One region of the Salipaludibacillus sp. CF4.18 genome, then DNA from elsewhere that is predicted to be linked to it. Evidence: riboswitches for the same ligand, from Rfam matches in the RefSeq annotation. Region 1 holds a riboswitch; the other holds the start of a gene.
What was found. Region 1 has a riboswitch for cyclic di-GMP ahead of ACHABW_RS09710 (chemotaxis protein CheX). Riboswitches for the same ligand answer to the same signal wherever they lie in the genome.
Positions count from the first base shown of each region.

Region 1 (5,987 bases):
GTTTGTTCAAAAATAAGAAAGTCAATGTAGACTGCATTTCTACATGTTGGTGTCTATTTGCTCTTTTATTCAACTTATTAGAAAAAATTATGATTACATAAACGAGATCCGGCAGAGCGTTCGATTGCTCGCGGATCATCCACGGAAAGCGAGCGGTTATTCTTCCAAACAACCTTCCATTATAACAAAAACAATAATTTAGAAAAAAGACACTGATTTTTAAGGGAATTGGTAAAAAAGGTCAGAATTTCCCGGGAAATGTCGTTTAAATTATTTATCAGTTTGTTTTATATGATTAATTATCCCCGGATTTATATCATTATAATTATCCATGGGGCTATTCTTTACTTGTAATAATTGGGGACGTAAGAAGTGCATAACCTCACTTATATTTGCTAATTATATGAGTTGTGCAACAGCTTTTTTTAGTTGTTCCAGGGGAGGTATGGGATGAATGAAATGATACTCTTCCTAGCTCTTATTGTATTGGTCGGCGTGATATTTGTTGGATTGAAGCTTATTAATAAGCCAACTCCAGCATATCAGACGGCAAAAGTATCATCAAATAAGAGTAGTAATTATAACTACAAGGAGGAATTTGCCATGGAAAAAGAAACAGAACAAGTAAAGGCAAGAGCAAAAGCAAAAGCTGCCGAATTAGCACAAATTGAAAAGGTAGTAAGTGCAGAAGTAGGAAATGAACTTACTCCACTAAAAAGCCAGTTAGATTCTGTTCAACAAGCGTTAACACAGCTTCAATCCAACGGCCAACAGCAGCAGCAACAGGGTGGAGGCTCGTCGGGACAAAATTCGTCGGGACAAAACCAACAAGCTCAAGCACTCAGGCAACAAGTACAGCAATTCACTTCTCAAACAGAGCAACAGCAGCAACAAACGTTACAACAGCTTCAACAATCATTACAGCAAGTAACGCAAACGTTAGGTGATGCTGAACAATCACTACAGTCTTTTAGTGTATTGAATCAAGTTAATGGTCAATTGCACCAAACCGAAAACCAGTTACAGCAACAAGGTCAGCAACAAGGTCAGCAACAATCACAGCAAGGGCAACAGCAGAGTGGTCAAAGTCAACAACCTCCTAGTCAATAACCTGTGACTTATGTAAATAAAATATGCAATTAAGAGAAGTAGCTGATGCTCGGACATCAGCTACTTTTGTTATTACCATAAATTAAGTGCCGATAAGAATTGTTATATGACTGTGTGTGTTTGTTCATTATCCTCTAAATCATCCAATGACTTTTTAAGTTTTTTAACACGGGTTATGACAAAACGACTTTTCGGTACAGTGGGCATTCGAGTCATACTATAGTTTAAATTTTGGTCGGGAACTGTGTATGTTATATTTTCGGTGAGATATTGAAAAAATGAACGCATGATCATGACAGTAACCCATTCACCGGCACATCGATGGCCAATATGATCACCACCACCTTGAGGAATGAAGGAAAAGGGACTGCCTTTCCAGTCCTTAAATCGCTCTGGTTTGAATTCATCTGGATGGTCCCAAATGTCAGGATGATGATTCGTGCCAAAAATATCTAAAATAACTAGCATGTTCTTTTTAAAATGATAGTTGTGCCAATAGAAACTCTTTTTTACTTTTGCTCCCATAGCTGGAGCAAATGGATAGAAGCGACGGACTTCCTGAGCAAACATGAGGCTGTAATTACTTTTGTTTTCCTTAAGACTAGAAATGGTTTCCGGATGTTCATGTAGCGCCATTGCACCAAAAGTTAGGTAATAGGCTGTTGCAACAATCGGACGAATGATATTATTCAATTCTACAGCAGCGATTTGTGCATCCAATTGTTTCCCATTAGGTTCACGGTGATGGGATATAATATATGCAGCTGTATTTGCCGGAGCTGGAATTTTACCAGAACGGACGTTTTTGACGATTCCTTTTAACCACTTTTCTTGACTTTCCCTAGCTTTTTTACCACTTCTGAATCGTGCAACCGAGCCGCCGAAGGAATCAACCATTTCGCCAAGCTCCCATGCGCGTTGTTTTACATCTTGATCACGCAGTGGAATTCCGGCCCACTTGCAGCCTGTTCGGGTTAAAACTTCTTTTATTTCTTCAAAGAATACTACGTTCTCCTTGGTTTCCCACTCAGCTACCTTTGAATCGAGTTCATTTACCGCTATCTTTCTGACATCCTCTAGTCTTTCCGGAGTCATCATAGATAGAAACATTCTTTTTCGTTGTTTATGAGCTTCATCATCTAGTCCATGAACTCCACCTTCACCTAGCAGGGACTTTTTAATAGGCGTGGGGACAGCATCTTTTCGCTTAAATAGGTTGTTGTTATAAAACATTTCCGCTGCTTCTTTACCGCCCATACAAATTACTTTTTGTCCCATAAGACGTGTTTCAAAGATATCGGATTCTAACTCTTTGCGGAGCCCAGGAAGAAAGTGAAATCCTTCTTTGATGAGAGCCAGTGTATTATCAATGCCTTGTGCTTTAGGAATCGGGGTCTTTACATTCATTAGTGGAAAACTCCCTTTATCGTAAATAATTTTGAGACTCTGATGCTCTCTTTCGAAAACAATAATCTTCTAAGTATTATCCCCAACTTTGCCAGAATTATTTCTACTATATTCCTTTTAAAATTTTACTAAGTATGTGATTAAGTTTTCATAATTCTAGTTCGATTAAGATCTCTAATGAAACTGCATAGAGTCAATCTTGATAAACGTCTAAGGAGATGTACGTTAAAAAAATCAGCAAAAAAGGATAGACAGTTGAATGGATCATAACTGTCTATCCTGTAGTTTTATATCTGAATGCTTTGTATCTTTATAAAACCTAAAGCTTCCTGAATTCTTTCTGAAGAAAATGGCTTAACGATTTAGTCTTTCGCACCCGCTTGAATGGCTTCAACAACCATGCCTTGCTGACCCATCGCTGAACACATTATAACTAGTGCATTACCATCCAGTTTTTTAATTTCTTTTAGTGTATCTACACCATTTAACTCAGGCATAGTTATATCCATTGTGACAACATCGGGTTTTAATTCTTGATACTTTTCTATGGAAACCTGACCATTCTCTGCTTCACCTATTACTTCGTGACCAAGTTTAGTCAAAATATCTTTCAATTGCATTCTCATAAAAGCTGCATCATCTGTAAATAAAACACTTGCCATCTTTTTCGCCTCCTAAGTTTATCCCTATCTTTATTTACGGTTTCATTGTTGGAATTGCATCATAGTCATTTCAATAGATTAATCTAGTAAAAAGTAAATACTCATTGGTCCAACGCTTTCAAAGGAAACAGGTACGTGAAGTGCTTTTTTGTATCCTGTAAGTGTAGTATTCCCTTGAAATATAGTTGGTGAAGTGATATCTGTATTAACTCCTTGTTCGGTGATATTAGTAGACAATCTCCCGGCTATCATATTTCCTAACTCCCCGCTAAAAGAAAGTAGCATTTCTCCCTCAAGAGGCATGCCGAACATTGTTTGCCCGATTCCACCAAAGACTTCAGGATCTCCTGTTAATATCATTTTCCCTTTAAGGTCACCTGTAATTCCTATGAAGACACCATAATTCAAAGTTAGAACTTGTTCAGATAACTTTGCCTTGTGGAGTTCCAAATTTAACGGGACTACGCTCTTGATCGCATTAACTGTTCCATTCAATAAATTAGTAATATTTTGATTTTTTTCCGTTGTTAAGTTTGTCATATAATCACTGCTCCCCTTTTAAAGCTATGGTTGTACGGTCTTTTTACAATTAAGTATAATGACGCATGTAAAGTTAAGTATTTCGTTTATAAAAAATGAAAAATAGCTACCTAGTATAACTGTGGCAGCCATCTGAAAACCGTGGCGGCTAGGCTATCCTGGTAAAAGAAATAATTCCCATACTTTAGACCCTATGCTTTGCGTCCTACCCTTTCGAATAGTTTGCCTATATCAATACTAATATTATAATGTTAGTAGGACCTTTATCACCTGTCTTTTATAATATTACAATGATTTATCTCATATATCAACCTATTTCGACAAAACTTTATTTCATTGTACACATTTCGTATGGACTAGTAATTCTTATGCAATTGAAGAAGAGCACCATTAATAGAAGGATTTTACCCTAGGCTTGAAGTACTAAACTAAAGTCTCACAAGAGAAAACTTCGTAAAAAAAGATTCTCATAAGGCCATGATGCCCTTTTGAGAATCTTTGATTTTGTCTATTTTATTATACCTTGAGATTTAGCCATCTTTTTTACTACCTTAGGTGCTAACCAAAGCGTAGGAAGGAGAATAAGCGAAACAGGAACAGCGGTAAAAACAATAAATGACTGTAGGGCATTAATACTGCCTTCGCCTATGAATAGCAATACTGCTGCTACGGCTCCCATAGTTATTGCCCAAAACACACGAATACTTCTAGCAGGAGTATCATTTCCGGTTACTGTCATAGAGATACTGTACGCCATGGAATCAGTTGTCGTAGCAACAAATACAATACTAACAAATAAGAAAGCACTTGCTACCCATGTGCCGAATGGTAGTTGAGTTGCGATCGCAATCATTGTAGCCGGCATTCCGCCTTCATAGAGTGCATCTCCGATAGAGCCAGGGTTTTGAAGCTCGAAAAATATCCCTGATCCACCAACAACGGTAAACCAAAAATTGGTCACGAGAGGTGCAATAATAATGACAGCAAGGAATAACTCTCGAACAGTCCGTCCGTGAGAGATACGGCTAATGAAAAGCGCCATGGCAGGACCAAAACCAATAAACCAGGCCCAAAAGAAAATGGTCCAGTAGCCGAGCCAATCTCGATCCCCTCTGTATAAACTTAGTTCAAAATAATCTCCAAGATAGAGTCCAAAAGTACCAATGAAAGAGTCGAAGATAAAACCTGCTGGCCCTATGATTAAAATAAGGATCATCAAAGTTATTGTTAATATGATATTAAAACGACTTAGCCATTCGATTCCTTTATGAATGCCGGTTAGTGCAGATATGGCGGCAATGGTGACAAGAGAAAATATAATCACTACTTGCGTTAAGAATGTATTTGGGATACCAAACAATGACTCAAGGCCATAGGCTGCTTGAAGTCCTAAAAAGCCAATAGGTCCTATCGTTCCTGCAGCAACTGCTATGATAGAAAAAGCGTCTACTATTATACCTAGAATGCTGTTTTTTTTCATAATGCTGTCACCGAAAAGGGGATAAAGAAGCGTACGAGGTTTCATTGGCAACCCTTTTGAGTAGCCATACATCAAAACGACAACACCTAATGTACCTAATATTGCCCAACCGGAGAATCCCCAATCTAAGAAGGATTGTGCCAAGGCGGGTGAAATAGTAGCTTCTTGACCTGGAGCAATATCCCCATACATTGGCGGAGTCTCTAGAAAGTGGTACATCGGTTCTGCTGCTGCCCAAAAGACACCACCGCCTCCAAGAAGAGTGGTCATGATCATGGCTATCCACTTAAATGTACTCGTTTCAGGTTTTCCAGGCTCTCCAAGGCGCACATTTCCATATTTGGATACCATCATAACGGCAGCAACGATTAAATTAAGTAGCATAAATACTTGCCAAAAAGCACCAAAATAAGTTGCGGACCAGGCGAATGTTGACTCAACGAAATTAGCTATCCACTCGACTGAAATAAAAGAAGCGATCACAAATAAAACGAGTGAACCCCCGCTGATAAGAAAAACCGGCCATTCAATTTGTCGTTGTTTCAATATAAAGCCTCCTAAAGGTATGTATGTTTTTTAACAAGATAAGAATTTATAAAATTAGCAGCTACCTTCACGCCGCAAGTATCAAGGGAAACCCACCCTACTCGGGGCGGCGGAAGCGGATGCTGTATTTAATAAAAGACGGCTCTGCCGTTTTTCTTATAAGTAATTTAAAGCTTATTTACTCTACCACAACCCAATACGGAGAAACAATAGAATGAACAACCTTCTGTTTATTGTGAGTA
Region 1 is NZ_JBIMEV010000011.1:92,429-98,415, forward strand. Features, by position in the region: gene ACHABW_RS09695 (hypothetical protein) at 451-1,110, shown strand; gene ACHABW_RS09700 (cytochrome P450) at 1,213-2,517, opposite strand; gene ACHABW_RS09705 (response regulator) at 2,880-3,179, opposite strand; gene ACHABW_RS09710 (chemotaxis protein CheX) at 3,258-3,719, opposite strand; cyclic di-GMP riboswitch class I at 3,860-3,956, opposite strand; gene ACHABW_RS09715 (BCCT family transporter) at 4,228-5,745, opposite strand.

Region 2 (5,987 bases), on a different contig from region 1:
GACTTTGTTCACTTATACCATCATCCCAAAAGGGCTCCATGGGTTTTTTTCGTTTGCTTTCCATACCAATTACTTTGTTTGGATCATCATCACTGGAGATGCCGGTAACAGGCTGAGTTTTCTCATTCTTATCCAAAGGTAAATCATTTCTGCCATTCTCTATCTTATAATATATATGACGTTCTTTATTTAGGCTGACGAGACTTTTTTTCATTCTACCTGTCCCCTTTTTCAATACGTTTATATTATTTTACGTTCCAAAACGATAGATTAGAACAAAAAAGATAGAAAAGAAAAGGTCATCTCACCTGTCATTTAAAAGATAGTTTTTAATTTTTCGCTATGGTAATTGAAAGAAAGGTGTTTCTTTATTAAAAGGAGTGCTAAATGGCCCCTGTCGTTCAAATTCTCCAAACTCAGGTAGTAATTCTTCCATATAGTATGTGCTGACAAGAACATTAAAGACGATTGTTTCATCCTCCTCTTCAACTTCTTCTTCTCCTTCTAACTCATACTCATCCTCTAATAGTGTTGCTTCAGACGGGGCCTGAAAATAAAGGGAATAGACCTCTGTGAAACGTTCCAGCTTTTCAATTTCAGCAATATAGTCGTATATATTTTCGTATGTCTCAGCGTGCCCAGTTAAGCTAGCTGTTATTCCATTTATATCTTGTTGAGTTGAATCGGTTTCAACTACAACTGGATCCTCGACATCTTCTATATCAGTATCAAGCTCCTCTGCAGGTTCATTTTGATCGGTAATTCTTTCTTCTGCTTCCTCTGATTCTTCTTCGATATTATCAAATGATGGCCTGAGCAATATATCTTTCGAAAAAACAAACTCCTCTATAGAGATGTCAGAGACGATTTCCAATCTCTCAATATCAATCATCCAATGATCAATCCAAGGATGTACAGGAACTCGCTTGAGAAGTGAAGTGATTTGATGGTCCTCGTATTCAACAGTCTCCTCCTGGGAGTTTTCTAAAGAGTATAAAATGTCTTCTTCGGTCATAAGTTGATCTTCCTGGTCAGAAATTTGCTCGTTAAGTGGTTGAATAACTAAAAGATAATATGCCAGTAAACCTACAGCGAAAAGACTTATTAAGGAAATAGCAAGGAACCGAATTCTTTTATTTTCTACATTCATTCATTTTCACCTTCCATTCCCTCGTCAAGCACTTCTCCTAATTCATCTTCTAGTTGTTCCTCCCACAAATCAGGGCTTAAAAGCATTTTTGTGTCAAGAGTAATCGTAAAACTAGCGACATACCTGGGTAATACCTCTTCATTCCATTCATCTTCATTTAAGATAATTTCTTCTGCTAACATTTCATCAATCATCGCTTCTTCGACAACAACTAGCTCATCAACGGCATGGAGAAAGCTTGCTGCCTCTCGTTGTTCATCAAATTGAATATCCGCAGTAATAATACCTTCCTCTTGATATTCAAACGTTTCAATAAAGCCGCGTTCAGGAAGTTGACGGACAAATGTCTCTAGTAATCGAGATATTGGCTTTCGTTGCCCCTCTAATTCTTCCACTGCCGATTCCAACTTACTTCCGTCTGAACCCATATTAGCTTGTCTCGCAGTAATAACCTGTTGCATTGCTCTAACATTTTCAATCTCTCTTTCCAACTGTTGACTTCGTTGCTCTTGATTTTGATGAAAAAGAAAGCCAAATACGACTACCATCATCATCGTGATAATTAAAAGAAACAGAAGAAGAAGTTGAATGCGATTACCCCTTGCTTTTTTCGGAAGTAAATTAATCTCAACGTTCATCACTACACCTCTTTTAGACAAAGGCTTAGAGGGAGAAGAAATTTGTTAGCTACATTACTATTATCTTCAATAATATCACCTATAGAATGTTTCATCTCTATCTCCAGACCCGTGGAATTTTCCAGCATTTTTTTAACCTTCATTAACATTGGATGATCTCCCGTTAGAAAGATTTTTGACACTTCTTTCTCACCTTTAAACAAGGTGTATTTATAAAAATCTATGACTCGTTCAATTTCCGTAAACGAATCAGCTAGATCACCATCTATCTTTTCACTATTAATATCTTTCCACGTTACAAGAGAATCCTCTTGCGTCATTTCCCAATTTTCTACATCTAAGTAATGAGGAATACTCCTCAGAAAAATCGGTTTATGATGGTTGAAGACACTAACATTTATCGAAGTCATGTCCCATTCCAATAACATAATGTGAGCATCGTCATCTATCTGATCTAAATAATTCAAGTAATAGAATCGGTAAAGAGACAACGCTGCGACATCTGCAACATCTGGTTTTGTATTTCCGTCTTCCAAATGCTTAACATACTGTTTTAATAACGGTTCTGGAACCGCAAAAAAAAGAATCTCAATCGTTTCCGTTTCTTCCTCAGAATCTAAAATATGAAAATCAAAAGAAGCATCTTCAAAAGGAAGATGAATAGAGGTTCCTATTTCAAAATTAATATGACCTCGTATTTCTTCTTTCGTTAGATTATTAGGAAGAGACAGCTTCCGAAAGAAAATCGAAGAGTCAGGGACGAGAAATTTAATGCTTTTTCTTTTTAATTTCCAATTCGCGATACACTCTTCTAAAATCAGAACGAAATTAGTTTCATCAATAATTTTTCCTTTTTCTATGATACCTTCAGGAACTGCTTTCTCATAGAATGCCACCATAGATGCTTCCGAGGCTTCTTTTGTTATGACACAACGGATGACGTGATCTTTAAATTGTAAGCTTACATGATCTTGTTTTCTGAAATTTAATAAACCTGTCATTAGAAACCTCCATTAAGTAGTAAGTTGACATACCAATCTAGTATTGGATCATAGAAATAGTAGCTTAGAATTGCTCCTAGGGCAATAAAAGGTCCAAAAGGGATTGGATGTTTTCTTTTTAGTTTACCAGTTATAAGTCCGATAATACCAAACACAGCCCCAAGGAATGACGATAAAAATATCGTTAATAATGTTCCTGAAAAACCTAGTACCAAACCAATTACAGCCATTAACTTGATATCTCCTCCACCCATGCCGCCCTTGCTTAGAATTGCTAAGAGCAAAAATAAGAGGAAACCAAATGCTGCTCCGGCAAGACTATCCCACCAATTTGGTAACGGTTCGATCACTCTTAATAGGAGAAGCGGAACTAAAAAAAACAATAGTACTTTGTCTGGGATCAGCATTGTCTCTAAATCAGATATTGTAATAATGATTAACATCGAAACAAAAACAAGAGCAACTACTAATTCCATCGACCATCCAACAATGATAGGAGAAAGTGAGAATAGAATTGCTGTTGCCAGTTCAAATAATGGGTATTTTACCGATATGTATGATGCACATTTTTTGCAATGTCCCCGCTGTACCACATAGGATACAACCGGTATAAGCTCTTTCCATGTAAGTGTTCGCTTACAAGTTTGACAGTTTGATCTCGGAGTAACAATCGATTCGCCCGCAGGAATCCGCAAGCCTACAACATTATAAAAGGACCCGAATATTGCTCCTACTACAAATAAGTATACATGAAAAAGAACTTCCATGGACATGCTTCCTTTCATATTTAAATCTAAAGTTTTCTATGGTATCAAACTTAGAAGATCATTATAAAGAAATGTCCCCCACAAGAGTGGGGGATAATTATTGAATTACTACATTTTTATGAATCAGCAATAGATAGATTGTTTCGTGTACCAGAAACTGTTTTAATTCCTACCAATTCAACAGTATGATCTCCACCTTCAACAAATGTAACCGTTCCACTTGTATACGATTGATCATTCGCATTGCTATGCGGGTCTTCCATATCATCAACAAGGAAACCACCACTTACTAAACCATCAATATCAATCGAAACTTCAGTAGCATTTGGATTAGAAGCTTCATACAATCTTGCTGCACTAATCAATTGCTGTGCGTTTGCTTTAGAAGCATCATCTCTTGAATTTTCAATTAAACTCCCCACACTAGGAATCGCAATTGCAGCGATAATCCCCAAAATAACAACAACTACCAATAATTCAATAAGCGTAAGCCCATCTTCATTCTTCAACATTTTTCTTAGCTTTTTCATCATGTTTTTTCTCTCCTCTTTTTTAATCTTTTATTTATAGAGAAGGCCGGTTGCACTACTCACTCCTGATGATCCAAGTACCCATTTAAATCGATCATCTTTCATCGCTTCCTTTGCTATCTCATTTATATTTCTGAATAAATTTGGAACATCGGCACCATAATCGAAATAACGATTGTTCCTACGACGACCGCTAATAAAATAATCATTACCGGTTCAATTAATGCTTTTAATTTGTCCGTTGCATATTCTACTTCTTTCTCATAGAAATCTGCAATTTTTACTAACATGTCATCCAATGCTCCTGTTTCCTCACCTATCGAAATCATTTGAATCACCAATGGAGGATAAACCCAGTGCTCTTTCATCGGAGTCGTTAGTTTTTGTCCTCTTTCCAACGCTTCACGTGACTGTTTCAAAGATTGGGAAATCACTTCATTCTCGACTACCTTTTCAACAATTTGCATCGATTGTAATACTGGAACAGAGCTATAGAATAATGTACTAAGAGTTCTAGACATTCTAGCTAACGCTGCTTTTTGCAATAGCGAACCAAAAATCGGCATTTTTAACAATGCATAGTCATAGTAATATTTCGTTTTGGGAGTTTGTTGAACCGCCCATAGACAAACAATTAACATAACTAGTAATAAGATCAGCAACCACCAAAATCCAGACACAAAATCACTTGCCCCTAATACAAATAGGGTAATTGACGGGAGTTCACCTCCGACATCACTCAACATACTTGCAAATGTTGGGACAACGGATGATAGCAGAAAGATTACCACACCGATGGCAACCACTCCCACAATAGCAGGGTAAGCTAGAGCTGCTTTTACTTTTTGCCTTGTTTCATGCTGTTTTTCAAACTGCAAAGCGAGTTGCTCTAACGTTTCATCTAATGACCCACTTACTTCACCTGCACGGACCATATTAAGGAAAATAGGCGGAAACACTTTTTTATGTTCTGAGGCAGCGTCTGAAAATGCTTTTCCTGTTAATAACTCATCGGCTATTTGTGCAAGGGCCCTTCCTAAAACTTTACTGTCTGTCTGCTTCGACAAGATCATTGTCGTGTCCAAGAGAGAAACACCTGATTTGAGTAATGTAGCAAACTGTCTTAGAAACAATACAAAATCCTGTAATTTAACCGGATTACCTAGTGAAATCTCTTTATTTAATAACGATGGAGCTACTTCTGTTAGAGAAGCTTGTGCGACTCCTTGTGCCCGTAGCTTTTGAATGGCTTGCCGCCGCGTTTGACCTAAGACAACCCCTTGCTTCTTTGTCCCATTTTTCAGTTTACCTTCGTATTTAAATTGAGCCATTAGGAATCCCTCTCTTGTAAGTACGGAGCTACCTCTTCGTGACTTACCTCGTTCCGCCTAAGTAGTTCTCGAAGTGACATCTCAAGTGTGTGCATACCCTCACTGCGACTTGTCTGCATGACATTATAAATCTGGTGAATTTTTTCATTCCGGATCATATTTGCAATCGCAGAATTATTTACCAGAATTTCTGTAGCTGCTTTTCTACTGCGATGATTAGTTGAAGGAAATAACCGTTGTGAAATAATCGCAGTCAAAACGGAAGCAAGTTGAATTCTAATTTGCGCTTGCTGTTCAGATGGAAACACATCGATAATTCGATCGATAGTCGCCGGTGCACTTGACGTGTGTAAAGTCGCTAAGACTAAGTGACCTGTCTCAGCAGCTGTAATAGCGGTAGAAATCGTTTCTAAATCTCTCATTTCCCCGACAAGAATGACATCCGGATCTTGTCTTAAAGCTGCCCGAAGACCATTCGCAAATGATTTTGTATCAAAACCAACTTCCCGTTGGTCCACAATACTATTATCATGTTTGTGCAAATACTCGATTGGATCTTCCAGCGTAATA
Region 2 is NZ_JBIMEV010000010.1:116,903-122,889, reverse strand. Features, by position in the region: gene ACHABW_RS09160 (hypothetical protein) at 1-214, opposite strand, end outside; gene ACHABW_RS09155 (hypothetical protein) at 341-1,150, opposite strand; gene ACHABW_RS09150 (PilN domain-containing protein) at 1,147-1,788, opposite strand; gene pilM (type IV pilus biogenesis protein PilM) at 1,791-2,789, opposite strand; gene ACHABW_RS09140 (prepilin peptidase) at 2,789-3,556, opposite strand; gene ACHABW_RS09135 (competence type IV pilus major pilin ComGC) at 3,673-4,089, opposite strand; cyclic di-GMP riboswitch class II at 4,122-4,207, opposite strand; gene ACHABW_RS09130 (type II secretion system F family protein) at 4,212-5,417, opposite strand; gene ACHABW_RS09125 (type IV pilus twitching motility protein PilT) at 5,417-5,987, opposite strand, start outside.
Region 2: another riboswitch for cyclic di-GMP. It lies ahead of ACHABW_RS09135 (competence type IV pilus major pilin ComGC); the one in region 1 lies ahead of ACHABW_RS09710 (chemotaxis protein CheX).